2 regions of the Priestia sp. YIM B13486 genome follow, and region 2 is predicted to be linked to the other one. Evidence: predicted binding sites of a transcription regulator. Region 2 holds the regulator's gene; the other holds the start of a gene.

Region 1 (15,770 bases), 260 kb from region 2:
GACGATAACACCTATTCCTTTATCCTTCCAATCACCTAATGCCCATGGATCTAAAAGCATATTTGGATTGATAACACTAAAGCTGAACAGATAATTTAAATAGCCAATAAAGCTCCAGAAAATTCCTCCAAAAAAGGAAATAAAGATGGCTTTAAATAAAAAAGACATTTCCTGTTTATGCGTAGGGTGGTTATCCTGTTTTTTTTCATGCTGTTCTTTAGGTTCTGACATATTAATCACCTCTTGATGTAGTATGAACTTTTTTCTCATTTCCTACTGACTCATTTCTAAGTTTTTACGTTTATTACTCTTCCTATACGCAAGAAGGGAGCCTGATATCAAAGAGACATTTTTAAACTACTTCGCACAGAGTTTCATAAACAAATTTTATAAGTGAAAGGAAAAAAATTCATAACAAGGGTGTGGAGATGAAAAATATTGGCTAAACTAGATAACATGCATCCGCCTAGAGGTTTATTTGATTTTGCTGTAGAATATAAAATACTAAGAAGTCTAGTCTAGTTAAGTTAGGTTGGTGCCTGAAATGTCTAAATTGCAAAAACCTGCGTATGGTGGTCAAGCCGTTATAGAAGGCGTCATGTTCGGTGGCAAACGTATGATGGTGACGGCTATTCGTCGCAAAGATCAATCTATTGATTATTTTCATTCAAAAAGAAAATCAAATTCCGTACTCACTGCTTTAAAAAAAATTCCTTTTTTACGAGGAATTGCTGCTATTGTTGAAGCCAGTGCAAACGGTACGCAGCACTTGAACTTTTCCTCTGAACGCTATGACGTGAACCCAGAAGATGATGCTCAAGTAGCAGAAGAACAACAAAAAGAGAAAAAAGAATCAAAACTATCTTTAATATTTGGCGTTGCAACTATTGGTGTAATATCCTTTCTTTTCGGGAAAGTACTATTTACATTGATTCCTGTGTTTTTAGCACAATTGACACGTCCTGTTTTCACTTCAAGTGTAGCTCAGGTTTTTATTGAAGGAGTATTTAAACTATTATTGCTCCTTGGCTATATTTATGTGATTTCACAAACGCCACTTATTAAACGGGTGTTTCAATATCATGGAGCAGAACACAAGGTCATTAATGCATATGAAAACAATGCTGAACTTACGGTAGAAGCCGTGCAAGCACAATCTCGACTTCATTATCGCTGCGGAAGTAGCTTTATCCTCTTTACCGTAGTTGTAGGAATGTTTGTCTACCTACTCGTTCCAACGGATCCTCTTTGGTTACGAATTGTGGATCGCCTTGCATTAATCCCAGTTGTCCTTGGTTTATCATTTGAAGTGTTACAGTTAACCAATAAAGTTCGTCATGTCCCTCTTCTTCGCTTTTTAGGTTATCCCGGTTTATGGCTTCAGCTTTTAACAACCAAAGAACCAAAAGATGATCAAGTTGAAGTTGCGATTGCTTCATTTAAAGAACTTTTACGCGTTGAAAATGAACTTTCTTCTACCACTGACGAACAAGTTGTCTAATCCACACCGTTTTGCTTTCTTTTTTTACTATTTTAGGAGGTGAACAAAATGAGACGTCCATTCGTGAAACCACTTGTATATGGTCTAATCGGGTTAGGAGTCATTGGCTTTGCATTTACGTTGATTACAGATCCAGCTGTTTTATTACGTCAAGCAGGTTATATTTTTCTGTTTATCATTTTGTTTTACTTAGTTTATCGGTTTATTCTCCGCCCTTCTCAGACAAAAGGTCAAGATAGAGGCTATGTGCGCGCAGTAAAACAATCAAAACTGCGTCAAAAAGAAAAAGAGCGAGGAAGCAACAAAGTTGATATGCATACGTACCGAAGCTCAAATAAGCGCCCGGTATCCAAATCAACGAAACCGCTAAAGAAAAAGAAAAACAACTCACACTTGACCGTCATCGAAGGTAAAAAAGGAAAAAAGAAAAATAGAGCATTCTTTTAAAAAAACAAGGAGAAAAACCTCCTTGTTTTTTTAATAGCACCATTTTTTCAAAAATGCCCTTGTACGCTTTTTGCCAAACGCAATCAGCTCTTCCTTCCGTTCTTCTGTGAGGGTAAATTCTGTCGCAAAAACTTGATTAACAGGTAAAAAGATAATATTTTTTTCGTGACGTTTTGAAATATGTCTTGCATCGTGCGCATCTTTCATCGTCTCAAAAAGCGCACTGAATAAACCAACGGCATTCTTAATTTTATTCCGTTCCCTTTCTTCGTCCTTCGGGCTCAGCTTCACCCCAATTACCGGTCGTTTCTTAAGACTTTTATCATCATCAAACAGAAAAATTGGAAAGTTGCTTAACACGCCCCCGTCGACTATTAAACTGCTTGGGGTAGATTTTAATTTAACCGGCTCAAAAAAATATGGAATGCTGCAGCTCATTCGAACGGCTCTTGCTACAGAAAAGCGATTCGGGTCGATTTGATATTTAGGCAAATCATCTGGAAGAACAAGCATCGTACTGTTGGTCAAATCTGAAGCAATAATACGCAGCGACTGATCAGGCAAATCAGCAAATGTACGAATTCCTCTGCTCCGCAATTTTTCAGCAATCCACTTTTCAAGCCTTTCTCCTTTATATAATCCCATTTTCCAATATAAAAACAGCCACTTTGTCAAGCTTGATGGTAAAAAAGACATTCTTTGATCTAAAAAAGACGATAACTCAATTTCATTCATCATTTCAACAATTTCTTCACTTGTATAACCGGCTGCTACAAATGCACAAATAATGGAACCCGCACTCGTTCCGGCTAACCGCCGAAAGATCAAGCCTTTTTCTTCTAGAGCTTGTAACGCGCCAATCAGTGCAAGCCCTTTAATACCGCCACCTGAAAACACTCCGTCGACGTACACAGCCTCTCCTCCAAACTACCTACTCTACATTTGTAGTCGACTCAGCAACAAGTTATGATAAAAAGAAAAAAAGCAGTGACGCTATTGGCCGCTGCTTTTTTCTTATAATTTTTGTTCTTCTTCATTTCGTTTTTGTACATTGCGAAGATCTTGAATACGGTTATGATTTTCTTCAAAGTATTGAACCAAATCTCCAATTCGATCAATGGAATTCCAGCTTAAATGATGTTCAATTCCTTCTACGTCATCATAAATATTTTTCTCATCTACGCCAATGATGCGCAGCAGCTGCTCTAAAAGCTCGTGGCGATAAACAAGACGTTTTCCAATCTTCTGCCCCTTAGCTGTTAAAACAAGGCCTCGATATTTTTCATAAATTAAGTACTCATCTTTGTCTAGCTTTTGAACCATCTTCGTTACAGATGAGGGGTGAACCGCCAATGCATCAGCAATATCAGACACTCGAGCGTATCCTTTATCTTCAATTAGCATATATATTTGTTCAATATAATCTTCCATACTCGGTGTAGGCATGAAATCTCCCCCAATTAATATTATGTATTGCTAATAATAAGTCATAAATGTCTGTTTCTTATAGTGATATCGTGTTCATGTTTGATAATCTATGTGAAAAAAACGTGTAAATAAAGCGATGTCATAAGATAAAACTGGATAAAAGACATTCAATTAAAATCATACTACAATGCTTATTCAAATACAAGAACTGTTCGATCTCGCTTCTTATTTATGCCCCATTTTTATACATAATAAAAGCTGACTCGTTTGAGTCAGCTTTTACTAGTCAATCATATTCAAAATTAAAGGCCGCATTTCAGCTGTGCACCACAGTTTGTACATGTGTTGCATCCGCCCATTTCTTCTACCGTTCCTTGACGGCAAACCGGACACGTATTACCTACTTCAGAACCGATTGTTACATCAGTTGAACGAATTTCATTAATTGTATCAACTAACACAACGTGCGGTTTCGTTTCTTCTTTTGGCGCTTCAATTTCTTCATCAAACGTATTTTCTTCTGCTTTTAGCGTTAAGACTTGTGCATCACGGCTGCCGTCTACGTACACCGTACCGCCTTTTGCTCCGCCTTTATACAGACGCTCGTACACTTTTTGAACTTGCTCTACCGTGTAACCGCGAGGAGCGTTTACTGTTTTACTAATTGAACTGTCAATCCAGCGCTGAATCACACATTGCACATCCGCGTGAGCTTGTGGTGCAAGTTCCATAGCTGAAATGAACCATTCAGGAAGGTTGTTTGGATCTGCTTCTGGATGCTGATCTAAATACTCTTGAACGATATCAGCTTTTACTTCAATAAATTTACCTAAACGGCCGCTTCGGAAGTATGAGAATGAGAAATAAGGTTCAAGACCCGTTGATACTCCAACCATTGTTCCAGTACTGCCTGTTGGCGCTACTGTTAATAAATGAGAGTTTCGGATACCGTTCTCTTTAATGTTTTCACGAATATCTTCAGGCATTTTTTTCATGAAGCCTGTATTTGTGAATGCTTCACGTAAAGAAGCCGTTTCAGCATCTGTTTCGCCTACTAAGAACGGGAAGCTTCCTTTTTCTTTTCCAAGCTCTACAGACGCGCGGTAAGCCGTCGTTGCAATTGTTTCAAACACTTTATCTACTAACTCATTGCCTTTGTCAGAGCCGTACTCTGTTTCACAATAAATAAGAAGATCGTGAAGACCCATTACACCAAGGCCAACGCGGCGTTCGCCAAGCGCTTGCTTTTGGTTTTCTTCTAAGAAATAAGGAGTTGCATCAATAACGTTATCTTGCATTCTAACGCCTGTTTCAACCGTTTGACGTAACTTTTGAAAGTTAACAGTTCTCGTTTCTTTATCTGCCATTTGCGCTAGGTTAACAGCAGCTAAGTTGCAGACAGAGAATGGTGCAAGTGGTTGTTCACCACATGGATTTGTTGCAACAACGTGCTGACCATATGCTTGAGCATTTGTCATATCATTAGCATTGTCAAAGAAGAAAATGCCTGGTTCAGCTGAGTACGTTGCACAAATATTAATTAAGTTCCATAGCTCTTTTGCACGGATAGTACGATACGTACGAACTTTGTTTCCTTGTTTTGCCCATTCGCGCACGTCGCCTACTTCGTGCCAGTTTTCATTGTAGTTAGCCATTTCTTCTTTTGAATAGCTTTCTACGTCTGGGAAGCGAAGTTCGTATTCTCCGTCGTTTTCAACAGCATCCATAAAATCTTTTGTTAAGCATACAGAAATGTTTGCTCCTGTTAAAAACTCTGAGTTATGAACGCTGTACGTTCCGCCTGTTTGCAGCTTTTCTTCTGCATCTTTGATGATTTTTTCACTGAACCCACCAAGACCAGGAATTTGTTTATAGTTAATGATTCCTTGGTACATCGCTTCTTCAGACTCTGTTAGCGGCGTGAACTTCAATTTATCTTGCGCATGTTTTTTAATCATTTCGTCATTTGTGTTTTCAATTAAGAAACGTAAAATGCGAGGGTTTTGCATTTTAGAAATAATAAATTCTACAATGTCAGGATGCCAGTCGGCAAGCATGATCATTTGGGCCCCACGACGTGACCCACCTTGCTCAACAAGATGCGTCAGTTTAGCAATATCATCTAACCATGAAACCGAACCAGATGATTTACCGTTTACACCGCGAGCCAGCGTGTTGCGCGGGCGAAGAGTTGAACCATTCGTTCCAACACCGCCTCCACGGCTCATGATTTCCATTACTTGTTTGCGGTGTTCTGAAATACCTTCACGTGAATCTTTTACATAAGGCATTACATAACAGTTGAAGTACGTTACGTCCGTATCAGCACCTGCACCGTAAAGAACGCGGCCAGCTGGTACAAAGTTTAGCTGAACAAGCTCTTGATAGAACTTTTCAAACCACTCTTTACGCTTTTCTTCTGTTTTTTCCACAGAAGCTAAGCCTGTTGCATTACGTTTTGCAATTTGCTCATAGAAGACTTCTAGAGGTTTTTCAATGACATCTAAAGAACGAGTAATTAATCCGTTTTCTGCTTCTTCAGGCGATAAAGCTCCTCTAAACTCATCTTCTACCTTGACAACAGCGGTTTTTTGCTCAAAATTAATGCTTTCCACATAGCCAAGTCCTCGTGCTGGAAATTTTGGATCTTCCTTTACGGTTAGAACAACAAAATCTCCTTCTGATAACGTTAATTTTTCCGTATCTTTAAACGCATAGCGGTCTAACATTACCAATCTTGAAACACCTTTATGAGTCAACTTCATATCCGGTGTAATCGGATGTACTTGCGGAAAGCGTTCAATATCTGAATTGAGCTTTTCAACATTCATATTCACTTTTTGATTTAACAAAACAGTCATTCTCACAACTCCTTACCTATCGAACATCTATAAATTTATTAACTTTATTTCCTTTTAAAGGAAATAAAGTTTTTCAATCAACTATCAATAACTTACCACACGGCTTGGACGAATTCAATATATAGTATTTGACACTTCTCCAAACATCTACATATAGAAGGGTGTCAAGTGAAATATTTTTTTTTTCGTAAAAAAAGTGTTTGACTTTTCTTCCCTATGTATTCTATTAGCCAAGCATTGTTTCTAAAAATCCCACTAAAAAGTGCAACTTATAAGAAGTTGCACTTTTATCTATTTCCCATGGGCATCCGTTTAGCGCTTAAAGTTCCATTCATCCGATCCGTACTTTGTGCGCGCTAGTTCTTCTACATATGCTTCCTCTTCTTCAGACAGTGTATACGGTTCTAAATCGATATCAAGAGCAGAAGCAAATCCTTTATAAAACGCTTCTTTTGCTTCTTCAATAGAGATTTTGCGGCCCGCAATTGCATTAATGGCTACCGCTTTAGAACGAAATGCGCGCTGCATTCTTTCTTTCACGCGATCATTTGGATAATTAAACACGCTGAATAATTTATCTTCATCAATCTCTAACAGAATAGAGCCGTGCTGTAGAATAACTCCTTTTTGTCTAGTTTGGGCACTTCCAGCAATCTTGCGGCCCTCTACAACTAGTTCATACCAAGAAGGAGCATCAAAGCACACGGACGAACGAGGGTTTTTTAAGCTATTTTTTTCTTCTTCTGAACGAGGAATAGCAAAATAAGCCTCGAGCCCTAACGAACGAAACCCTTCCAGTAAACCTTCAGAGATTACGCGATATGCCTCTGTAACTGTCTTGGGCATGTTAGGATACTCTTCAGATACAATTACGCTGTAAGTAAGCTCTTCATCGTGAAGCACGCCCCTGCCGCCCGTTGGACGTCTTACAAAGCCTAGCCCTAATTCTTTTACTTTATCAAAGTTAATTTCTTTTTCAGCTTTTTGAAAATAACCGATTGACAGCGTTGGAGGGTTCCATCCGTAAAAACGAATCGTAGGTGGAATTTCTCCTTTACTATGCCATTCTAATAACGCTTCATCTAACGCCATATTGTAATAAGGCGAACGGTTGTTGGAATCAATAAATCTCCACTTTGCTTTCATCTACCTCATCCTCAGCTATATGTAATATAAAAAATAAATCCGTTTTTTAGTCTACCAAAAGATTGAGCTAAGGAAAAGCAAAGAGCAACATAAAACTGTGAATTCAAATGTGGTAGTTTTTTCATTTTCGGGAAGAAATCCGCTAGATTCAAGGCAAAATCGCTTTACTTCTAATTTCATTCACTTATATAATAAGAGTATGGATTTTGTCGAAGAAAGGAAGAATCAGCATGTCAGCAATTACAGCAGTACTCATTTTACTTGGAGTAATCATCATATACTCTGTCGTTATGTTCTTTGTCCAACGTCGCATTATGAAAACGTTAACTGAAGAAGAATTCCGCAGCGGCTACCGCAAGGCACAGCTAGTTGATATTCGTGAACCGAATGAATTCGAAAACGGACATATTTTAGGCGCACGAAATATTCCTCTTTCACAGTTCCGTATGCGCATTAAAGAATTTCGTCCAGATCAACCTGTCTACATCTATTGTCAAAGCGGAATGCGCACAGGACGCGCAGCACAAATGCTTCGTCGCCACGGTGTTCAAGAAATCTATGATTTAAAAGGCGGCTTCAAAATGTGGAACGGTAAAGTGAAAAAGAAAAAATAATGGTATGTATATAGAAAAACCTCGCCTTTGGGCGAGGTTTTTTGTTAGACGTTTTGAACAGCCTGTTCTTTCTGATAGCGAAGAACTGGCTTTCTCGCTGCCAGCGTTTCATCAAGGCGTTTCACAACCGTTGTATGCGGAGCTTCCTGTACGACTTCAGGCGTTTCTTCTGCTTCTTTTGCAATTTGAATCATCGCATCGATAAACGCATCTAGCGTTTCTTTCGACTCCGTTTCCGTTGGTTCGATCATCATGCACTCTTCTACGATAAGCGGGAAGTAGATAGTCGGCGGATGATAGCCAAAATCAAGCAGTCGTTTCGCAATATCCAATGTGCGCACGCCAAGCTTTTTCTGACGTTTTCCAGATAAAACAAATTCGTGCTTACAGTGACGGTCAAACGGCAGCTCATAGTGTTCTGCTAAACGACGCATCATATAGTTGGCATTTAGCACAGCGTTTTCCGTCACCGCTTTTAAGCCGTCTGGACCCATTGAACGAATATACGTATAAGCGCGAACGTTGATACCGAAGTTGCCGTAAAACGGCTTTACACGTCCAATTGACTGAGGACGGTTATAGTCAAAGTGATAGCCTTCTTCTGTTTTCACAAGCACTGGTTTAGGCAAATACGGAATTAAATCTGCTTTTACCCCTACCGGACCAGAGCCAGGACCGCCTCCTCCATGAGGGCCTGTAAACGTTTTATGAAGGTTTAAATGAACAACGTCAAACCCCATATCTCCAGGACGGGCTTTACTTAATACTGCGTTTAAATTTGCACCATCATAATAAAGCTTTCCACCTGCTGCGTGAACAATTTCAGCCATTTCTAAAATATCTTCTTCAAATAATCCCAGCGTATTTGGGTTTGTTAACATTAAAGCGGCTGTATCTTCTCCTACTACGCGGCGTAAATCCTCTAAGTCCACTAAACCATGTTCGTTTGATTTTACCGTTACCGTTTCAAATCCCGCAACTGTTGCCGAAGCCGGGTTCGTTCCGTGAGCTGAGTCTGGAACAATGACTTTTGTTCGCTGCGTCTCACCATTTGCTTCATGATAGGCACGAATCATCATAAGCCCGGTCCACTCGCCGTGAGCACCTGCTGCTGGCTGAAGTGTTACTTCATCCATTCCTGTAATTTCTGTTAAATGCTCTTGTAAATCATATAAAAGTTCGAGAGCACCTTGAACCGTTTGCTCATCTTGAAGCGGATGAATATGCGCAAACCCAGCAATGCGTGCTGCTTGTTCATTCACTTTTGGATTATATTTCATCGTACATGAACCAAGTGGATAAAACCCTGAGTCTACCCCGTGATTTCGTTTTGAAAGCGCGGTGTAATGACGCATAATATCGAGTTCTGATACTTCAGGAAGCTCAGGAGCTTTGGCACGCACATACGCTTTCCCAAGCAGTTCTTCAGCATTTACTTGCGGCACATCTAACTCTGGCAATGAATAGCCGATTCGCCCTTCTTTACTGCTTTCAAAAATAAGTGATTGATTTTGATTAAGCATGAAGATCCCCCAATTCATTTACAAGTTGGTCAATTTCCTCTTTTGTACGGAGCTCTGTAAAAGCAAGCAGCATGTGATTTTCAAGCGCTTGGTTATCACGGCTAAGATCATAACCGCCAATTATTTTTGATGCTAATAAATGATTGTTTGCTTCTGTTACCGAAACCGGAAGCTTCACGACTAATTCGTTAAAAAACGGTCCTTCAAATGCTACATTTACCCCTTTTGCCTTTAACGCTTCATATGCATAATGCGTTTTTGATAAGTTTTGCAGCGCCATTTCTTTTACACCTTGCTTGCCTAAAGCTGTCATTGCAACTGATGCTGCTAAAGCATTTAACGCTTGATTTGAACAAATGTTAGACGTCGCTTTATCGCGGCGTATATGCTGTTCACGCGCTTGAAGGGTTAAAACAAACCCTCGCTTACCGTTTTCATCGACCGTTTGCCCTACTAATCGTCCTGGGATTTTTCGCATAAGCTTAGACGTAGTTGCAAAGTATCCGCAGTGCGGGCCTCCAAATTGACTTGGAATACCAAATGGCTGTGCATCTCCAATGACAATATCAGCTCCGAATTCTCCAGGAGGCGTAAGTAAACCTAATGATAAAGGATTGCTTGAAACCACAAACATGCATTTTTCTTGATGGGTAATTTCTTCAATTTCTTTTAACGGCTCGATTTGTCCGTAGAAATTTGGATACTGGACAATAACAGCTGCCACGTCACTCCCCATCTCTTTTTCTAATGCAATCATATCTGTTACGCCGTCTGCTGAAGGGATTTCTACCACTTCAATGTATTGACCCTTCGCATACGTTTTTAACACATCTTTTGACTCAGGGTGAACAGCCGCAGAGACAAGTACTTTTTTCTTTTTTGTTTGACCCGCACTGAGCATAGCGGCTTCTGCTAAAGCAGTTCCTCCGTCATACATAGAAGAATTAGCCACGTCCATCCCCGTTAACTCACAAATCATTGTTTGAAATTCAAAGATGGCCTGAAGTTCTCCTTGAGAAATTTCCGGTTGATACGGAGTATAGGCCGTATAAAATTCCGAACGAGAAATAACATGATCAACAATAACCGGCATGTAATGATCGTAAACTCCTGCTCCTAAAAAAGAAGCATAGTCTTTTAAATGAGCATTTTTAGCAGCCATACTATTTAATTCTTTTAACAGCTGAGGCTCTGAAGCCGCTTTTTTAATATTGTATTCTCCTTGAAAACGAACGCGCTGCGGAATATCTGAAAATAAATCATCAACAGATGAAACACCAATTGCTGCTAACATTTGCTGCTGATCTTGTTCTGTCATTGGTAAATAGCGATGTAACATGTTAAATTCCTCCCCAAAGCTTACTTTGAACGTTTATAAAAAGGTGTTGAAACCACTTTTGCTTTTAAGCGCTTTTTCCGAACCTGCACTTCCACTTCTTGACCAAGCTCTGTATACTCTGCTGACAATAGTGCTAGACCGATGTTTTTCTTTAATGTCGGTGACTGTGTACCTGTTGTCACAAATCCAATTTGTTCTTCATCTGCAAGTACTTCGTAACCGTGTCTTGGTATACCTTTATCAATCATTTCAATTCCTACCAGCTTACGAGGTGCCCCGCTTTCACGCTGTTCTTTTAACACTTCTTTTCCAATAAAGCTGTCTTTGTTCGTCTTTACTGCAAATCCAATTCGAGCTTCAATGGGCGTAATATCTTTTGAAAGCTCTTGGCCATATAAAGCCAAAGTAGCTTCAAAACGAAGCGTATCGCGAGCTCCTAATCCGCAAGGCAGCACACCTTCATCACTGCCTGCTTCTAAAATAGCCGTCCACAAGTGAGCTGCGTCAGCTGAAGAACAATAAATTTCAAAGCCATCTTCCCCGGTGTACCCAGTACGTGAAACGAGAGCTTTTACATTCGCTACTTCTACATCATCAGCAAATGTAAATGGCTTTAACAAAGCTAAATTTTCGTTCGTTAACGTTTGTAAAACTTTTTCTGCTACAGGACCTTGCAAAGCTAGCTGCGCAGTTTCATCAGACTGATTAACGAGCGTTACATCTCCTTGTTTGTGAGACACCAGCCACTCATAGTCTTTTTGAATATTAGCAGCGTTTACGACTAGCAAATACTCTTGATCTGCTTTTTTATAAATCAGCAAATCATCTACCGTGCCTCCGTCTTCATAACACATAGCCGTATACTGCGCTTTTCCATCTACGAGGGTAGAAACGTCATTTGTCATCGTGTGCTGAAGAAAAGCTAAGCTATCAGCTCCTGTTACAAGAATTTCTCCCATATGAGAGACATCAAAAAGGCCTGCCTTTGTACGTACAGCTTCATGCTCTTCTTTAATAGAAGAAAATTGAACGGGAAGAGCCCATCCTCCAAAATCAATTGTTTTGGCACCATATTTTTGATAGGTATCATAAAGCGGCGTTTTGTGTAATTCTGTTGTCATATTTATGTCCTCCTCTTTTTCACGTGAAACTTTTCATAACGGGGAGTTTTCAAATAGTGTGGGGATCACTATTTATCCAAACAAAAAAGGACAGAAAACCCCCTACTGTATTTAGTAGGAAGTCTCTGTCCTTTTCACCTGAAAGTTTACCTATAAATGAATAGGTTTGCCTCGTGGGTGGTCTATAAACGCATAGACGCTCTCCAGAGCTGCGTCAAACAAGAGTCTTTTTGCCTGAGAGATTCACAATTTTATTGCTTGCTCCTTCGGCGCTACATTCAAGTAGTCTCTCCCCGTGTCGTCATTCGCTTCTATAAAGTTGGTAAAGTTGGGCATACTACTGAAAGATGTATCTATCTTTATTCACACAATCATTTGTAAAGTGCTAATCTATTTTCTTTTTCAAATTTTCTAAATATATTTTTATCCTACCTGATTCTTATCATTTGTTCAATAAAAATTTTTCACAAAGGAGCATTTTTATCATGAAAGTGAAATTAAACATCGATGAAACATGGGAAGCAGCCTTCTCAACTAAATTGGAGCAAGACGGCCCTTGGTCTGCATGGGATTTGTATAAACTTGCCTATGAAATAGAAGACCAAACGCTTATCTCAGAATTTGAAGGACTACAAAGCCCAAAACATCTAGCCGATTTAACGCCGCTTCCTCATCAGCTCGAAGTAGCCAAACAAGTAGTTGAAACAATGAATGGGAAAGCCATTTTAGCAGATGAAGTAGGACTGGGCAAAACGATTGAAGCAGGGTTAATTTTGAAGGAATATATGATTCGCGGACTTGTTAAAAAAGTTCTCATTTTAGTTCCAGCTTCGCTTGTTTCACAGTGGGCTATGGAATTGAACCAAAAATTTTATATTCCCGCAGTCCCTCAAAGAAAATCATATGTGTGGGATCAGTGTGACATCGTTGTGTCTTCAATTGATACAGCAAAACGTTCTCCTCATCGAGAAATTGTGCTAGAACAAGACTACGACCTCATCATCATTGATGAAGCTCATAAACTTAAAAACAACAAAACAAAAAACTATGAATTTGTGCAAAGTCTAAAAAAGAAATTTTGTCTGTTGCTAACCGCAACACCGATTCAAAATCGAATTGAAGAAATTTTTAACTTAGTCTCTCTTTTAAAGCCTGGTCATCTCGGCAATAAAGACTATTTCGAAGAATTATTTTCCGCTAAAAAACGCTCTTTGCAAAACGATGAACACTTAAAAGAGCTTGTTAACAAAGTTATGATTCGAAATCGCCGCCACGATACGGGTATCGAATGGACGAAGCGAATTGTTCAAACCATTCCTGTTGAATTCTCGCCGAAAGAACGGGAGCTATACGATGCGATTACATCTTTTAAAGGAAACGGACTCCACCCTTCAAGCGCTTTTTCAATTTTAACCCTGCAGCGAGAGGCCTGCAGCAGCCGTGAAGCGGTGTATATGACATTAAAAAACATGATGGAACGTCAGGAAGATCCAAACAGCGCATTAACGGAACATATGATTACTCCGTTAATGGAACTACTTCAGCAAGTTCCGCAAAATGCAAAAGCAGAAAAAGTGCTAGAACTCGTTCAGAAAATTGATGATAAAGTCATTATTTTTACTGAGTACAGAGCAACTCAACTGTATTTACAGTGGTATTTAAAACAGCATGGAATTACCTCTGTACCTTTTAGAGGCGGATTTAAGCGAGGTAAAAAAGACTGGATGAAGCAGCTTTTTGAAAGCCACGCGCAAGTATTTATTGCCACTGAAGCAGGCGGAGAAGGAATCAATCTTCAGTTTTGTCATCATATCATTAACTATGATCTGCCGTGGAATCCAATGCGTCTAGAACAGCGAATTGGAAGGGTCCATCGTTTAGGTCAAAAACATGATGTTCACATTTACAATTTAGCCATTCAACATACGGTCGAAGAACATATTTTAAAATTGTTATACGAAAAAATAAACCTTTTTGAACGAGTTGTTGGAGAGCTAGATGATATTTTAACAAAGCTTGATTTAAAAAATATCGAAGAGCATATTCAGGATATTTTATTTCATTCACGGAGTGAAGGAGAAATAAAAATCAAAATGGAGAACTTGACGTCTATTATTCAATACGAAGACAGCGAGGAGGATCAGCATGCAGCAAACTGATATTCACCAATTTTTAAAGCGTTATTTTCTAGCTAATAATTGTTCTATTGTCACAGAAACATCTTCTTACCTGACGGTTCAATTAACGATTGAACTCGATAAAGAATTGATGAATCGTCCATTTTATTGGCACTATATTGAAAAGACGGGAGGAGAAGCAACTCCTGCTTCGCTCACTTTCATTACAGACCCAGCATTTGAAGACGATTCCGTTCAAGGAGAACGAATTCATTTCGGTTCACCTAGGCTGCACCAAATTTTCGCTTCTACTCAAAAACTAGGCGGGTTTATTCACTTGTATGAACAAGTTGCCTCAGCTCAGCCAACAAATCAGCCTTTACACCCTTGGCTTGCATTAAATATTAAAGTCTCATACAAATGCGATCGTAAAAAAGATGAGCTCTTGTCGCTTGGCATTAATTTAATCAATGGACAGATTATTGAATCATTTCATGAATTAATCATTAATCAAAATTTGTCATCTAAAATCTCAGACTATTGCTTTACTCTCTCACCTTTTATTAAACCTAAAAGTGCCATCGCACGACTCACATCATATGTGACTGACTATGTTAAAGCTCAGCCAACTGAATGGGCTGAAAAAGCTCAGGAGAGATGGTATGAAGACTTAGCGCTTCTAGATCATTTTTACGAAACAGCAGAAGAGCTGCCAGAAATATATATGACCGAAAAAACAGCGCTTCAAGAACTGTACGAGCCGACTATCTTGTTTAAGTTTATAAACGGTGGCTTATTTTACATATCGCCTGAAACGATGTCTCGTCAATTTAACAAAACACAAGCCGGTTAAAAAAAAGATGAGCATATAATATGCTCATCTTTCTTTTTTCTTTCGATACCACAGCATAAACGACAGCGGAATCATTCCAAACCATCTGTTTGCAAAAGGTGCTCGCTCTTCTTTTTTTTGAATTTTTTTCGTTTTCCTCTCTTCTTTTGGCTGATCCATATATTGTACAAATTGCTGAGTCATATATTTTACATAATCATTCGTTTTCATATAATCAACTCCTCAGCACTATTATATCCGGAGAGAAAGAGACTTAATCCGTCCACTTCACAATGTGCTGATCCTTTTTTTGAATATATGCCGTTTCCGTCAATGCTCTTCCTTGCAATGTTTGACATTTTATTTTTAGGATAATCATCTGTTCATCTTCACTTACTACTTCGTATGAAACCGTACCAGTTTCTAATACTAAAGATGCAAATGGAGATTTATTATGTTCTTTTATTTCTTTTTTTAGATGTACAACCGCGTTTTCTAAAAGATGCTGCAGGCGATTTTTCTGCTCTACTTCTTGATAAAATGAACTTTTCGTCACAAAATAAGTGGTTTGCTGAGCTACTAACAGAAGAAAAAGCGCACAAAATGCCAAAACAACGGGGAGAATAAATCCTTGCTCATTATGTTTCATGAGCAAGCATCAAAAACGTCGTAATGGTTTCTTCTCTAACTTTGTTAACACCGTCTGTTGAACGAATTAACAGCCTTTCTTTTTGCTGTTCATACATAATATTCTTAATGTGCTGCAGCACAACTTCATGACCGCTTTCATCCACTCGTCTTCTTATCTTGTCTTCATAGCGTTCATAAGTGATGATCTGAT
Region 2 (15,770 bases):
AAATGCTCCTATTCGCTGGAAAAGCCCCGTTCGAGAATTTTTACACTGAGCACAACATCATTTGTGCTCAGCTGATAACAAAAAAGAAAAGTAAATCAAGAGCAGCAAGAATAGGAAAACCTACTGTAAACGATGTGTGCTTCGTTTTATGACGATAGCAATACATACCAATTAGTCCTCCAAGAGCTCCTCCGATAGCAGCTACCGTCCACAGTGTGCTTTCGGCAATTCTCCACTCATGTCTTTTCGCTTTTTGTTTATCTCTATACATCATTCCTACCCCTACTATATTAATAACAATAAAATAGGTAAGCAGCAGTTCATTCATGATATGTCCTCCGATAGCAAAAAAGCCTCATCATCTAAAGATGACGAGACTTTATATTCATTACTTATCTAAGCCTTTTTTAGCAGCAGTTGCTAATTCAGCAAATGCTTTTTCATCAGCTACAGCTAAGTCAGCAAGCATTTTGCGGTTAACTTCAATACCTGCTAATTTTAAACCGTGCATTAAACGGCTGTAAGAAAGACCGTTCATACGAGCAGCTGCATTAATACGTGTGATCCATAATTTACGGAAGTCACGTTTTTTCTGACGACGGTCACGATAAGCATACATGTGAGATTTCATAACTTGCTGATTAGCAACTTTATATAATCTATGCTTCGAACCGAAGAAACCTTTAGCTAATTTTAAAACTTTTTTACGACGTTTGCGTGTTACTGTACCGCCTTTTACGCGTGGCATAATTGTTTACCTCCTGTATTGTTTCTATCTCAACCCAAATTACTTAATGTTATCTAATAAGTGACGGATACGTTTGAAGTCACCTTTGCTTACTAAAGAACCTTTACGTAATTTACGCTTTTGTTTTGTAGATTTGTTAGCGAATAAATGGCTTGTGTAAGCACGAGCACGTTTTAATTTACCGCTTCCAGTCTTTTTGAAACGCTTTGCAGCGCCACGATGTGTTTTCATTTTTGGCATGGGGTGTTCCTCCTCGTTCTATTACTTTTCGTTTTTAGGTGCCAAGACTAAGAACATGCTGCGGCCTTCCATTTTAGGAGCCGATTCAACTGAACTTACATCTTCGCAAGCTTGTGAAAAACGTTCAAGTACTTTTTGGCCAATCCCTTTATGAGTAATGGCACGACCTTTAAAGCGAATAGACGCTTTCACTTTGTCACCTTTTTCAAGGAACTTGCGTGCGTTACGAAGTTTAGTGTTAAAATCATGTTCATCAATTGTTGGACTTAAACGAACTTCTTTTAAGTTTACAACTTTTTGGTTTTTACGAGCTTCTCTTTCTTTACGTTGTTGCTCATAGCGGAATTTACCGTAGTCCATAATACGACATACCGGCGGTTTCGCATTTGCAGCAACCATTACTAAGTCAAGATTTACTCGTGAAGCAATTTCTAATGCTTCATTTTTTGATTTAATTCCTAATTGTTCACCATTTTGATCAATTAGACGAACTTCGCGAGCTCGAATGCCCTCGTTTACCATCATGTCCTTGCTAATAAGTAGCCACCTCCAAGGTTTAATGAGCGAATACGCTTGCTTAGACCGATTATTAACTCACACAAAAAAGTGTGAGTACATACTGCACCCACACTTCTATCGTTTTAATTAAGATACGATGTACCTGCTAACTGCTCTATGCGTCACTCAGGTGAGAAGCGGGTGCTTCTTCTTCTGTATAAACAAGTATTCAATTACTTAAGCTATTATAGTATCAACAAAGACAAAAGTCAATGATTTCGTTCTTTTTTCACAACAAAAATTATTGTATCAAAGGAAAAACATTTATGCAACAGTTTTTTATAAATGTTAGATAAAAAAGCAGAGAATTTCAATTCTCTGCTTTTTTCATTAGCGAGATGCTTCTGCTTTTACATTTTGTAAAAAGGCTTGGAAGTCCACTGTTTCTGAATTCTGCTCACCGTATTTACGTACGTTTACTGCTTTATCTTCTACTTCTTTATCCCCTACAACAAGCATATAAGGAATTTTTTGCATTTGAGCCTCACGGATTTTATAGCCGATTTTCTCATCGCGAGAATCAAGTTCCACACGAATACCCGCCAGCTGAAGCTGTTCTTGCACTTCTTTTGCATACTCAAGGTGAACGGTAGGTGATACCGGAATCACTTGAACTTGTACAGGTGCTAACCACGTTGGGAAAGCTCCTTTGTATTCTTCGATTAAGAAAGCTACAAAACGTTCCATTGTTGACACCACGCCGCGGTGAATAACAACCGGTCGATGTTGTTTTCCGTCTTCTCCTACATACGTTAAATCAAATCGTTCAGGAAGTAAGAAATCCAATTGAACCGTAGATAGCGTCTCTTCTTTCCCAAGGGCTGTTTTAACTTGAACGTCTAGTTTTGGACCGTAGAATGCCGCTTCGCCTTCAGCTTCATAATAATCAAGGTCAAGTTCATCCATTGCGTCTTTTAACATGCTTTGTGCTTTTTCCCACATTGCATCATCATCAAAGTATTTTTCTGTATCTGCAGGGTCACGGTAAGATAGACGGAATGAATAATTTTCAAATCCAAAATCTTTATAAACCGCTTCAACTAAGCGAACTACACGAATAAATTCTTCTTTGATTTGGTCGGGACGTACAAAGATATGCGCATCATTTAGCGTCATGCCTCGAACACGCTGAAGTCCTGATAATGCTCCTGACATTTCGTAGCGGTGCATCGTTCCAAGCTCAGCAATACGGATTGGAAGCTCACGATAGCTGTGAATACCTTGTTTGTAAACCATCATGTGATGAGGACAGTTCATCGGACGAAGAACCAGGTCTTCGTTATCCATTTCCATTGCAGGGAACATGTCATCTTGGTAGTGCTCCCAGTGACCAGACGTTTTGTAAAGTTCTACACTTCCGAGCACTGGAGTGTAAACGTGCTGATAACCAAGGCTTACTTCTTTATCTACGATATAACGCTCGATAATACGGCGGATCGTCGCACCTTTTGGAAGCCATAAAGGCAGACCTTGTCCTACTTTTTGAGAATTTGTAAATAAGTTTAGCTCTTTACCAAGTTTACGGTGATCACGTTCTTTTGCTTCTTCAAGAAGACGAAGATGCTCGTCTAAATCTGCTTTTGTAAAGAATGCTGTACCGTAAATACGCTGCAGCATTTGATTATCGCTGTCTCCGCGCCAATAAGCACCCGCCACGCTTAATAGTTTAAATTCTTTAATTTTGCCTGTTGACGGCACGTGCACGCCTCGGCAAAGGTCAAAGAATTCGCCTTGTTGGTAAATCGTAACCTTTTCACCTGCTGGAATCGCATCGATCAATTCAAGCTTCAGTTCATCGCCAACTTCTTTAAAAAGTTGAATGGCTTCTTCACGAGAAACTTCTTTTCGTTCAATTTCAATATTTGAATTAACGATTTTTTTCATTTCTTTTTCAATTTTACCTAAATCTTCAGGAGTAATTGATTCTTCCATATCGATGTCATAGTAAAAACCGTTTTCGATAACCGGCCCTACACCTAGCTGTACTTTTGTATCTTTGTATAAACGTTTGATTGCTTGAGCCATTAAATGCGCTGTACTGTGACGCATAATTTCAAGCGCTTCAGGAGCATCTTGTGTAATGATTTCAAGACTGCCATCTTCTTCGATTGGCGTACGTAAATCCAGCAGCTCGCCGTTTACTTTGCCTGCTAATGCTTTTTTCTTTAATCCCGGGCTAATAGAAGCCGCAATATCTTCTGTTGATGATCCTTTTGGATACTCTTTAACAGCTCCATCAGGGAATGTCATTTTGATTACTTCTGACACAACTTTCCACTCCTTTAACATAACTGAATAAACTTTTTGTAAAAACAAAAAACTCGTCCCTTATCAAAAGGGACGAGTTGTGTATACACGCGGTACCACCCTTGTTTCCTCTTCGTATTCTGGATAACCCAAAGAACCCGAAGCGGCTCGAGGTTTTATAACGGAAATTCCGTCAGTAATTACTAGAGGCTCTGCTCGTTTACTACTGAAGTTTAGAGGTGGTAAGAATATATTCCGTGTTAGGAGATTTTCAGCCTGGATCTCCCTCTCTACAAACCGTAAATATACACTCATGTCCTCATCATAACTTGTAACATATAGCTGTTTTTCAATATGCATTTATTATATTCATTTTCAAAATAGAAATCAACCTTTCACGTTATATTTTGCTTTTGATCAAACGGAAATTCATTTTTTTCGTATAACATAACTTTTTCTTGGAAGATATTTTGAATGGTATAAACAAAATCATGATCATGCTGGTCGCTATACAGATGAATAGCAGCTGGAGATAAACTTAGCAAAGGCGCGATAATAGTTGAGTCTATGTATAATGATTCTTGTTCAGATAAAAAGGCCTCTGCTAGAGCTGCACATTCACGTTCAGGAACATATCTACTGTTGTGGTCGTACAGTACAAACTTGTTTTTGTTCAAGTGCATTACATACACGTTACCTGTAGATGACTGTCTTTCATTAGCTGCTTGACGCAGCTGATGAATAAGAATTTGATAGTCTTGTTCAAGCTTATATTCATCAATCGCCAGCTCGGCATAATAGCGCAGCCGCTCTTGATATTCTTTTAAACGGAATTGGAGAAAAGACTCAAAGGTGAATGTTACATTATGAATGAAGAAGTCTTGAAGAGCCTGGCGGATAAGTAATTCTCTTGGAAGAGAAAATGTTTTTTGCGGAATTTCGCCTCTCTCTCCTTCCATAATCCCCCCCATAATTTGAAGCAGCAAATCTTGCTCTTCCTCTTCTGAATAGAAAAATTGTTCTTTTAATATGTTTACCATCATCTTTTTTTCTTTCTTTTTTAAAATTACGTGGGTTAATACCGGTATCACCATGTCTTGTAAAATGGCCTCTCTATTGTATGTCTCATCAATGACTAAAAGCTGATTATTCACCAGCTTCAAGCACTGTGAACCATATGATAAAGCGCTTCGCTTCGCGCATAAAGACTCATATACAACGACTGCGTCTTCTACATATTTAAAGAATATTTTCATTCCTCATAGCCCCCCTTTGGACACGCTTTATTAATGTATATGGGGCAACATGCAAAAAAATGAGCAAGTCGTTACAAGAAATGTAAAACGACCTGCTCATCTATTTCGTTTATTCTCTCCATTCATTTCAACAGGAATGGCTAGAGACTTAATTCGTTCCATGACACGAGCGGCTTTGAGCTCTTCCTGCTCGCCTCTTTGGGTATAAGTCAAATGATGTTGTAGCTCTTTAAAATTTAAATTCGAGCTGAAAAATGTCGGCAAATTTTCGAGCATACGGAATTGTAAAATGGTTCCGAGCACATCGTCTCGCATCCAGCTCGTTACGGATTCTGCTCCGAGATCATCAAGCATAAGAACCGGTACTTTTTTGACATACTCTATTTTCTCATTGAAACTTTGATCTTGAAACGAACCTTTTAACTCACGCAAAAACTCAGGGACATACAGAATGGTAGATTTCACTTTCTTTTCGGCTAACGCATTGGCAATTGCTCCAAGAAAATACGTTTTCCCCACACCAAACGAACCATGTAAATATAAAGCTTTCATTTTCTTATTCGGCTCATATTCTCGCACAAAATCTCTTACTAGTTTAATGGCTTCAAATCTTCCCTGCTCAATTTCAATATCAGACATTGTTGCCTGTAAAATTTCTTTAGGCACGTACATACACTGAATAAAAGATTCTTGTTCTTTTCGCTCATCTTCTTGTACTTTTCTAGGACAGCGTTCATACTGTAAATCAATATTACGGCCTTTTACAACCAGCTGAGGGTGGTATCCTTTCACCATGTTGACACAGCTTTGCAGAGAAGGACACTTGTCACAGCATTTGCTTTGATCGATAAATTCATGCATCTTCATCAGACCTCGGTCAACCATTTGCTCATCTAACTCATGGCGATGCTCTTGCAAAAATGTTTTAACTTCGGGATTAGACAGGATACTGTTTCTTAATGCTTCTAAGCGTGCTTTAAAATCCTTTTTGTTCACTAACTGATTTAGTGAATCATTGATAGGCTTCATCTTTTTCACCTCATCTCTATCATACCTGCTTTTTATTCTTTATGCTTTTGTTTTAGCTCTTGATCTAACTGCTTGAGCTCTTCTTGTAGCTTTCGTTTTTCTTCTTCAAATCCGTCCACTTCTTTTGAAGGCTGCTTTTTCTCTTCTTTTTCTTCATCGCTCAGCCACTCTGGCACCATTTCTTTACGCACAATTTTTCGTCCAGCTGTTTTTTTATTTTGCTTTGCTTCGGTCCAATTCTGATATTCTTTCTGTTCATTTTTAGCTAAATTCATGGCATCTTGAACAGTTTGTACCTTTTTGCGCGCCCAGTGTCCAGCAATTTTCTCTACATAGCTCTTAGATAATTTCATATCGGATCTTAGCATCACGTAGTAAATTAGAACATTTACTACCCCTGGTGAAAGCTTTTGGTTAAACATCACTTCTTCGATCATTTGCAAGTCTGCTTTTGAAGGCTCTGCTCCCCCGGAAAACTCGATCAAAAGCTGTCGAGGAGAAGTCACTTCAAGCTGTTGAATGAGCTGCTCTTCCTTTGTCTGCGGCTGCTTTTCCTGCATGGTACGAAGCATAGGCGGCTGAATTTGTTCGCTTAGATTTGGAAGTGCTTCTCCATTTTCAAATTGGTAAAAGGACTGTGCTGCTTTTCTAAGCAATTCAATATCAACTTGATCGTTCTCATTTAGCGAATCGAGCACCACATTTTTCATTTGAAGAGGATCGATACCGTATAAAAAGGCTAGCTTTTCAATCGCTTGTTTTACTTTAGATGTAATAGACCTTTTCGAAATCATTGAATCTGTTAGACCTGCTAAAAATAAATCAAAATCAAAGGAATCCGGGCTCATCTCAATAGAAGCGCGTTTGGAGGAATCCACAAAGTCCGTTTGAGCATCAGGAGAAAATACATCCTTGCTTTCAGACTGAAAACTTGGAGCCAGCTCTGTTGCTTTAACTGATTTAAATACATCGTTAAATGAATGCGTCACATCTTTGAACGATTGCTCATCGACGAGTGAATCAGAAAAATAATTTTTTACTTTTTGAAAGATAGATTTTCCGAGTCGGTTATATAAATATACATTTAACACGCCATCGTTAAAAAACTGATGGGGCGTCAGAGGAGGAATGAGCTCATAAATGAACACACGAACATCATCTTCTTCCTTAATATATGTTTTTAACAAACCAATGCCTTCTAATTTTAACCGCTCATGGTAAATAGCTTTCAAATTAATTTGCATCATTGACATTAGATGATGATGCGTAGACTCTTTCCCCCATAAACGATCTTGTTCCAGCTCGCTCCATAACGTCATATACAGACCAAAGCACGTTGTACCCACCAACGGCTGATAGAGCATGGTTAAAATCTTTCGGTCGTATTCCTGCAGTATGCCGTTCGAACGAACAACATAACGATCGACCGGTATCATTTCTTTCCAATGTTGTTCTTTCATGTCGTTCCCTACCTACTTTTAAAGTAATAGAAATGACAAAAAAGAGCCTAAAGAATACTTCAATAGCTCTTTTACAGTCGTTCCTTCTTAATTAAATCTTTTAATTCATCAATAAATACATTGATGTCTTTAAATTGTCGGTATACAGAAGCAAATCGAACATAAGAGACTTCATCGATAGCAGCTAATCGCTCCATCACCATTTCTCCTACAACATCTGACTGCACCTCTGATGTACCCTGACTGCGCAGCTCTGTTTCAATATCGTGTACCGTATCTTCTAATTGTTTTAAGCTTACTTGGCGTTTTTCACACGCCTTAATTAACCCTCGAAGGATTTTGTCTTTGCTGAACTCTTCTCTCGCTCCATCTTTTTTTACAACAATTAACGGAAGTTCTTCTACTTTCTCAAAAGTTGTAAAACGATAGTGACACTCTTCGCATTCACGTCTTCTACGAATAGAGCGGCCTTCTTCTACAGGGCGCGAGTCCAGCACTCTCGTTCCATTGTAATGACAGGATGGGCACTTCATATTCTCAGCTCCAATAATAAACCTTGTTTTTCTTTTTATTTTCTCTTATATAAGTTAATTTCCATCTATGTTAGCCGGCTATTCGCCATTTATTATGATTTTTATCATCATTTCCTTTAACAAACACGATGCTGTATTAAAGGATTTGCTTTATTCCATCTTATAGAAAACAAGGCTTGAATACAAGTAAAGGAAAAGGAATTTCCCCATTTTATTTCCTGAAATTCAAAAATGATAAGGAACTTACGAAGAAAGAGGAATGAGTTTTTGATCAAAGCTCTTATAAAGCGTACGTACAAGTTCTTTACTAAAACCAAAATCAACCGGCACCACTTTTGATTCTGTTGTAGCAGAAAAATCGATAGCGGTTTCAAGAGGACGTACGTTAATAATGGTAATCACAACAAAAGCTTTTCTTCCTTTTACAACGTTTAAGCTAATCTCTCCTCGCTCTTCATATGCAGCAAGTATCTCTATCCCTTGCATGTGCTTCAACATTTCATGAACTTGCTTAAATGCATTCCCGGCTGTTGTTTTGTAATAATGCGTTTTTAGAGTTGGATCTGAATGGTGATCGTTTGTTTCTACATGATTAGAAAATAAAGATTTAACTGCTTGTACTACCCCCATGTTGTTATCCCCTTTGTTTTTGCGTATTAAAAATTTATATACTAAAAAGAGGTGTGTAATACACCTCTTAACTTACGTAATCAATCGACACTATTAAAGTGCATTCGCTTTAGTTTGTTTTACCTGAACAGGACCCATTCCACGTGGTAATTCAATTGTTTCACGTGTCTGTGCACTTAGAGCATCTGCAATATAATCTGCTGCGATTGTAGGATCTAAATGACCACAAGTATAAACATCGATACTTGCATAACCATGCTCTGGGAAGCTGTGAATCGTTAAATGTGATTCTGAAATAATAACAACGCCACTTACACCTTGAGGTGCAAATTTATGGAACGCTACTTCGCGAACTTCCGCACCAGATTTTAAAGCTGCATCAACAAACGTTTTTTCAATATAATCAATATCATTTAACTTATCGAAATCGCATCCCCATAATTCTGAGATGACATGACGACCCATTGTTTCCATAATGATATTTCCCCCTTTAACAATTTTTAATCGTTAAACATGAAGTTCTTTCGCCATATAGCATGTTAACTACCACGGGGGAAAGTTAGTCCAAAGAGGTCCTAACCCTTTAAGTAGCCACATCACCGAAAGGTACACAAGAAGTTCACGAAACATAGTATACTTTGTTTACATTTATTTTGCAATACGTGTTTTGATTTTATTAAAGATTGTTCTTGCAGATAGACCTATACAAATTACCCCTGTATTCTCGTGAGACAGTGTGTAAAAGCTGCTAAACGATTATTAATTTTTTATTAAAATTGAGGAAAATAAACACCCCTTTGCATGCTTATCTTATTGCTTTTCCCTATTCTTTTGGATAAAAACAAAAAAACAGGGCGACAGCTCCCTGTTTTTTTAAAAGCAATCAATAGCTTTCTTAGCTTACTCTTATTTTTGATCCATTACGCATTTCTGCAGCAATATATCTTACCAAATCGACTACGCGCTGAGAGTAGCCCCACTCGTTATCGTACCAAGCTAACACTTTAATTTTATGATCTTCCATTACGATTGTGGATAGTCCATCTACAATAGCTGAATGAGGATTTGTATTAAAGTCAATTGATACGAGTGGTTCCATTGTTAAATTTAAAATATTCTTTAATGGTCCTTCAGCAGCTTTAATAAACGCTAAATTAACATCTTCCATCGTCACAGGTTTCCTTACATCCACAACTAAATCGACAAGCGATACGTTCGGCGTTGGCACACGAAGCGCCATCCCATGAAGTTTTCCTTTTAAATGAGGAAGAACTAATGAAAGTGCCTTGGCTGCTCCAGTGGTTGTAGGAATAATTGATTGAGCACACGCACGGGCTCTTCGCAAATCTTTATGCGGATTATCGATATTCTTTTGATCATTTGTATATGCATGAACGGTCGTCATTAAACCGTTTTCAATTGTGAACGCTTCGTCTAGTACCTTGACAACTGGAGCTAGACAATTTGTCGTACAAGAGGCATTGGAAATAATGTTATGCTGATTCACATCAAACTCTCGTTCGTTTACGCCCATCACAATGGTGATATCTTCTTGTTTACCCGGTGCCGTTAAGACAACTTTTTTCGCACCTGCTTCAATATGTAACTGCGCTTTTTCTCTTGAATTAAATTTTCCCGTTGCTTCAACAACTAGATCAATCCCAAGCTCTTTCCAAGGCAAATTCAGCGGATCACGTGAATTTAATAGCTGAATTCTTTTACCGTTAACAATTAGCGCATCATCATCACATTTGACATCTCCATTAAATGCTCCGTGTATAGAGTCATATTTGATTAAATGTGCTAACGTTTCTGCTGGATAAGATGCATTTATTGCAATAATATCCAAATTTTCCTCTATAATCGCTGTGCGAAACACCATTCTTCCTATTCTCCCAAAACCATTAATGGCAATACGTGCTTTCATGGCTATACCCCTCTCTATATGTGTTATACTATTTAACTTTTTATATTTAATAGTATAACATAAATATTTAAAAAGTGAATAATATTAATTTTTTTTAATAAATTATTTTAATTAAGTTTTACTATATGTATATAGCAAGAACAGATATTTAACACATTCTTTTTTAGAAGCCCTTAAATATTCCCAATAAAAAAAGAGTGAATGCAATCATTCACTCTTTAATCTAGCCATAGGGCTAATATACTTAAAAGCTGTTGTTTTGTTTCTTCCACAGGACCGTTGTTATTGATCACCGCATCGGCTAAGGCTACTTTTTGAATTAAAGGCAGCTGTGCATGGATACGCGCATAGGCATCCTCCGCCGAGAGGTTATTACGCGACTTTAACCTTTCTAGCTGCACAGACTCATCGACATATACAACTACTACTTTATCGACTAAATGTGTCAAATCGCTTTCAAACAGCAGCGGAATATCTAATACAACGGCTTCGTAACCTTCCTCTATATAGCTTTCCTTTTGAGAAAGCATTTCTTTTCTTACGGCAGGATGTACAATTGCATTCAACTTTTTACGTTCTTCCTCTTGATAAAACACAATTTCCCCTAAAGCCGCTCGATTGATCTCCGCGTTCTCGTGAAGAATAGAACGGCCGAACGTCTCGACAATTTGTTTGTATGCTTCTTTTCCTGGTTCTACGACTTCTTTTGCAATGTGATCAGCGTCGATTACTGGAATATTGATATCTCGTAGCATTCCGGTTACCGTGCTTTTCCCGCTTGCAATTCCGCCTGTTAATCCAATTACAATTGACATTGGCCTCTCCTTTATCTCTTTATTTAAAATCTAAAAATACCTAAAATAATGAGCAGAACTCCTGGTACAAATGAGAACATTTTCATCCATGATAAACGTGAAAAAACCTTGCCAAATTGTATGCCCGCACTTAAAAAAAGAGAACTCATAAGAGCTACAGCAATTGCTAGAGCATACGGCGAATAACCTAATAAAGCCGCTCCAAACCCCGCTCCAAATGCATCAAGAGATAATGCAATTCCAAGTATAAATGCTTCAATACCATTGATGGAACCTGAATTATCTAAATCTGCTGCAATTGGCTTTTTTAATACGTTAATGACTAGGCCAATTGACTTAATTTCAATTTTTACTAATGTTTTTTCTTCTTTTACTCGAGGTGAATCTGCCGGACAAAAAAACTGGTATAAAATCCACATCCCAAGCAGAACAAGAATACCTCCGCCTACTTTATTTAGTACATCCACTGAAAATAGATGCGTAAGTACTTTTCCTAAAAACATAGAAAACATTAAAGAAAATGCTGAGCAACATGAAATAATAAAAATGGATTTCAGCGGGATTTTTACCTTTCGAAGTCCGTATGTCAGGCCAACACTAAAGCTGTCAAGACTTACGGCAAAAGCAAGAATAAGTAAAGAAAATGTTATCATGATGAGAGGACTCCTTTCCTTTCTGTCTATACGTAGTATATGAAAGGAGCCCATCCATTGTTATTTTTTAGCCGGCTGACAATTTGGGCAGATATGTGTTCCTCTACCGCCTACAACAAATTTTTCAATTGGGGTACCGCACATTTTACAGGATTCGCCTTTTCTTCCGTACACATAAAGCTGCTGCTGAAACATGCCTATTTGTCCCTGTGTGTTTACATACGTGCGAATGGTGCTGCCTCCTTGTTTCACAGCTTCTTGAAGAGTCGCTACAATTTCTTCGTACAATTTTTCATACTCTTCGTCTGTTAATTGGCTGGCCACTCGTTCAGGATGAATCCCTGCGCGAAACAGTGCTTCATCTACATAAATATTTCCAAGCCCAACCACGACATTTTGATCGAGTAAAACCGGCTTGATTTTTCGAGAGGTTTTGCCGATTCTCATTTTTAATTGACTAGGATTAAATGTTTCGTCAAACGGTTCAGGTCCAAGGCCAATAAGAGGAGGAAACAGATCTTCCTCTCCCTTTTTAAATAAGTGCATAGTACCAAACTTCCTTACATCCCGGTATCGCAATTCCGTTCCATCCGTGAAGTGAAAAAAGACGTGTACATGCTTATCTGGTTCTTCTGCATTCTCATGGAGAGCATATTTCCCTTCCATACGCAAATGAGAAACCATCGTATAATCATCGAGCACAATTTTCAAAAATTTACCTCTGCGTTCAACATCTCGAATGGTTTGTCCAACAAGCGCATCACAAAACTGTTCAACTTGTTCAGGACGTTTGATAATATTAGGCCATTTAACTGTTACACGCTCAATGGTCTTTCCACTGGCTAATTCAATTAACGTACGTCTGACGGTTTCAACTTCTGGTAATTCTGGCACGTTTGTCACATCCTTTTTCCACTACTTTGCTTCGTACCAAGTCTTTCCGTAAGAATAATCTACTTTCAACGGAACTTCTAACTCTAAAGCGTTCTCCATTACTTCTGGTACGATTTTCTCTAAAATTTTAATTTCTTCTTCTGGGGCTTCAAAAATCAGCTCATCGTGTACTTGAAGCAGCAGCTTAGCCTGAAGATTTTCATCTTTTAAGCGCTTATCCATTTCAATCATTGCTTTTTTAATAATATCAGCTGCCGTCCCTTGGATAGGCGTATTCATAGCCGTACGCTCAGCGAAGCTGCGGAGGTTAAAATTTCGGCTCGTGATTTCAGGCAAGTAACGTCGGCGGTGCAAGAGCGTTGTTACATATCCCTTTTCTTTTGCATCGCGTACAATCGTATCCATATACTCCTGTACACCAGGGAAGCTTTTTAAATAGCGTTCAATAAAAGTAGCCGCTGCTTTTCTTGTAATTCCTAAACTTTGCGATAAACCGTAATCACTGATGCCATAGACGATTCCAAAGTTAACTGCTTTAGCCTGGCGGCGCATATTGGACGTTACTTCTTCTCTTTCGACGTGGAACACATCCATCGCTGTTTTCGTATGAATATCTAAGTCATGCTTAAACGCATCAATTAGCTTTTCATCATCTGCAATATGAGCCAGTACGCGCAGCTCAATTTGTGAATAATCCGCTGCAAATATCAACCAATCAGGCTGTGAAGGCACAAACGCACCTCTTATTTTTTTACCTTCTTCAAGACGAATCGGGATGTTTTGCAAGTTAGGATCTACTGAGCTTAATCTTCCCGTTTGAGTTAATGTTTGATTAAAGCGGGTATGAACTTTTCCATCGCTTTCATGAATAACCTTTTTTAATCCTTCAATATACGTAGACTGTAATTTTCCTAGCTGACGGTATTGTAAAATCTCTGGGATAATATCATGGGTACTAGCTAATTGCTCTAATACATCAGCTGATGTGGAATAGCCTGTTTTTGTTTTCTTTATGACTGGAAGCTGCATTTTTTCAAAAAGAACAACTCCTAGCTGCTTTGGCGAATTAATATTGAATTCTTGTCCAGCGTATTCGTAGATTTTCGCTTCAATTTTTTCAAGCTGCTCTCGAAGATCTTCGCCCATTTCATCCAAACGCGCGCGGTCAATTTTCACCCCTTGATATTCCATATCAGCAAGGACAATGGCAAGAGGCATTTCAAGCTTCTCAAACAGCTCAAACTGTTCATTTTCCACCAATTCTTTTTCTAACACTTCTTTTAAATAAGCTACGGCGGCTGCTTTTCTTACAACATGATCAGCTAGCTGATCAGCTTCTGCAATGCTTCGCTTAGCTCCTTTTCCATACACAGCTTCATCTGATTGCACTTGATGGTATCCTTTTAATTTTGCAATTGTCGCTAGGTCATCATTTGCCTCAGCAGGATTCAAGATGTAAGAAGCAATCATTACATCATGTTCAATTCCTTTAATTTCATGCCCCGCCCATTTTAACGATACAATCGTACGTTTCCCATTAAACACCGTCTTTTTTACACGTCCATCTTCTAACCATGCTTTAAATTTAGAAGATGAAAGAGCTGTATCTTTATCAATAAAATAGTGACCATTTTTGTTGCTGATTCCAAAACCGAGCAGCTGATTGTGATGGTAGTTTTCTTCATACCCTTCTACGATCAGAGCTGCTTCGCTTGTTAACATATCATCGTGAACTTCCTGCGCTATTTCAAACGTTAGTTCTTCAAAATCTGCTTCCTCTTCTGCTGATTCACCAAATTTAGCAAGCAAAGAATTAAACCCAAGCTCTTTAAATAATGAGATGACCTTTGAAGATTCAAACCCGTCATACTTTGCATCTTCTACAGATACTTCAAGAGGCGCTTCGCAATAAATAGTTGCAAGCTTTTTACTCATGATAGCTGATTCACGATTATCTTCTAGCTTTTCTTTTAATTTTTTACCGCTGACTTGATCGATAGATTTCAATACATTTTCAACCGTTTCGAACTCTTTTAATAACTTTAAGGCTGTTTTTTCGCCGACTCCGGGCACGCCTGGGATATTATCCGAGCTGTCCCCCATAAGGCCTTTCATATCAATAATTTGTGCAGCCGTAATACCATACTTTTCATCAATGGCTGCAGGCGTATAGGAATCGACATCCGTAATTCCTTTTCTCGTAATATCTACGGTTACATGTTCTGACACAAGCTGAAGTAAATCTTTATCACCAGAAATGACTTTTACGGCCATTCCTTTTTGTTCAGCTTGTTTTGAAAGCGTACCGATAATATCATCTGCTTCATAATCAGGCAGTTCATAGCGCTTAATCCCATATGCATCTAATAACTCACGAATAAAGGGAAACTGCTCTGAAAGTTCAGGAGGCGTCTTTTGTCTTCCTCCTTTGTATTCTGTAAATGTTTTGTGGCGAAACGTTGTTTTCCCTGCATCAAATGCCACAAGTAAATGTGTCGGCTTCTCTTCCTCTAAGATACGTGTCAGCATTGTAGTAAAGCCATATATGGCATTTGTATGTATTCCTTTATCATTGTTTAAAAGCGGCAAAGCAAAAAATGCACGGTAGGCAATACTATTCCCGTCAATTAATACTAGTTTTTGTGTCATTCATGTTCCTCCATTTCGCTCTCTTCTTATCTTACCTTTATTTTAGCAAACAATAAGCTTTAAGGACAAAAAGTAATCTTGAGTTCAACGTTTTATTTTCATGCGGTGATAAGATCTGTACATCATAAAAT

Evidence for each region. Region 2 encodes NrdR, which represses ribonucleotide reductase genes. Its sites were predicted from a motif close to AACACNATATATNGTGTT; they were not measured.
Region 1: ACFX4G_RS02115 (vitamin B12-dependent ribonucleotide reductase) is a predicted target of NrdR. The motif match lies at 6,349-6,366, and genes of this name have one in related genera.

What each region holds. Positions count from the first base shown of each region.
Region 1 is NZ_JBHZOZ010000001.1:417,451-433,220, forward strand. It holds gene ACFX4G_RS02090 (YqhR family membrane protein) at 1-231, opposite strand, end outside; gene ACFX4G_RS02095 (DUF1385 domain-containing protein) at 545-1,501, shown strand; gene ACFX4G_RS02100 (SA1362 family protein) at 1,550-1,948, shown strand; gene ACFX4G_RS02105 (patatin-like phospholipase family protein) at 1,979-2,860, opposite strand; gene mntR (transcriptional regulator MntR) at 2,963-3,394, opposite strand; gene ACFX4G_RS02115 (vitamin B12-dependent ribonucleotide reductase) at 3,679-6,237, opposite strand; gene ACFX4G_RS02120 (lipoate--protein ligase family protein) at 6,550-7,383, opposite strand; gene ACFX4G_RS02125 (rhodanese-like domain-containing protein) at 7,614-7,997, shown strand; gene gcvPB (aminomethyl-transferring glycine dehydrogenase subunit GcvPB) at 8,042-9,520, opposite strand; gene gcvPA (aminomethyl-transferring glycine dehydrogenase subunit GcvPA) at 9,513-10,859, opposite strand; gene gcvT (glycine cleavage system aminomethyltransferase GcvT) at 10,880-11,980, opposite strand; glycine riboswitch at 12,193-12,285, opposite strand; gene ACFX4G_RS02145 (DEAD/DEAH box helicase) at 12,466-14,139, shown strand; gene ACFX4G_RS02150 (YqhG family protein) at 14,126-14,950, shown strand; gene ACFX4G_RS02155 (YqzE family protein) at 14,975-15,160, opposite strand; gene comGG (competence type IV pilus minor pilin ComGG) at 15,204-15,578, opposite strand; gene comGF (competence type IV pilus minor pilin ComGF) at 15,568-15,770, opposite strand, start outside.
Region 2 is NZ_JBHZOZ010000001.1:680,863-696,632, forward strand. It holds gene ACFX4G_RS03455 (hypothetical protein) at 1-49, shown strand, start outside; gene ACFX4G_RS03460 (DUF1294 domain-containing protein) at 68-328, opposite strand; gene rplT (50S ribosomal protein L20) at 389-748, opposite strand; gene rpmI (50S ribosomal protein L35) at 788-988, opposite strand; gene infC (translation initiation factor IF-3) at 1,010-1,513, opposite strand; ribosomal protein L20 leader region at 1,583-1,705, opposite strand; gene thrS (threonine--tRNA ligase) at 1,877-3,835, opposite strand; T-box leader at 3,880-4,128, opposite strand; gene ytxC (sporulation protein YtxC) at 4,189-5,049, opposite strand; gene dnaI (primosomal protein DnaI) at 5,146-6,078, opposite strand; gene ACFX4G_RS03495 (replication initiation and membrane attachment family protein) at 6,111-7,538, opposite strand; gene nrdR (transcriptional regulator NrdR) at 7,610-8,071, opposite strand; gene ACFX4G_RS03505 (cytosolic protein) at 8,315-8,701, opposite strand; gene speD (adenosylmethionine decarboxylase) at 8,795-9,175, opposite strand; gene ACFX4G_RS03515 (glyceraldehyde-3-phosphate dehydrogenase) at 9,597-10,628, opposite strand; gene coaE (dephospho-CoA kinase) at 10,847-11,443, opposite strand; gene ytaF (sporulation membrane protein YtaF) at 11,467-12,096, opposite strand; gene mutM (DNA-formamidopyrimidine glycosylase) at 12,157-12,990, opposite strand; gene polA (DNA polymerase I) at 13,012-15,639, opposite strand.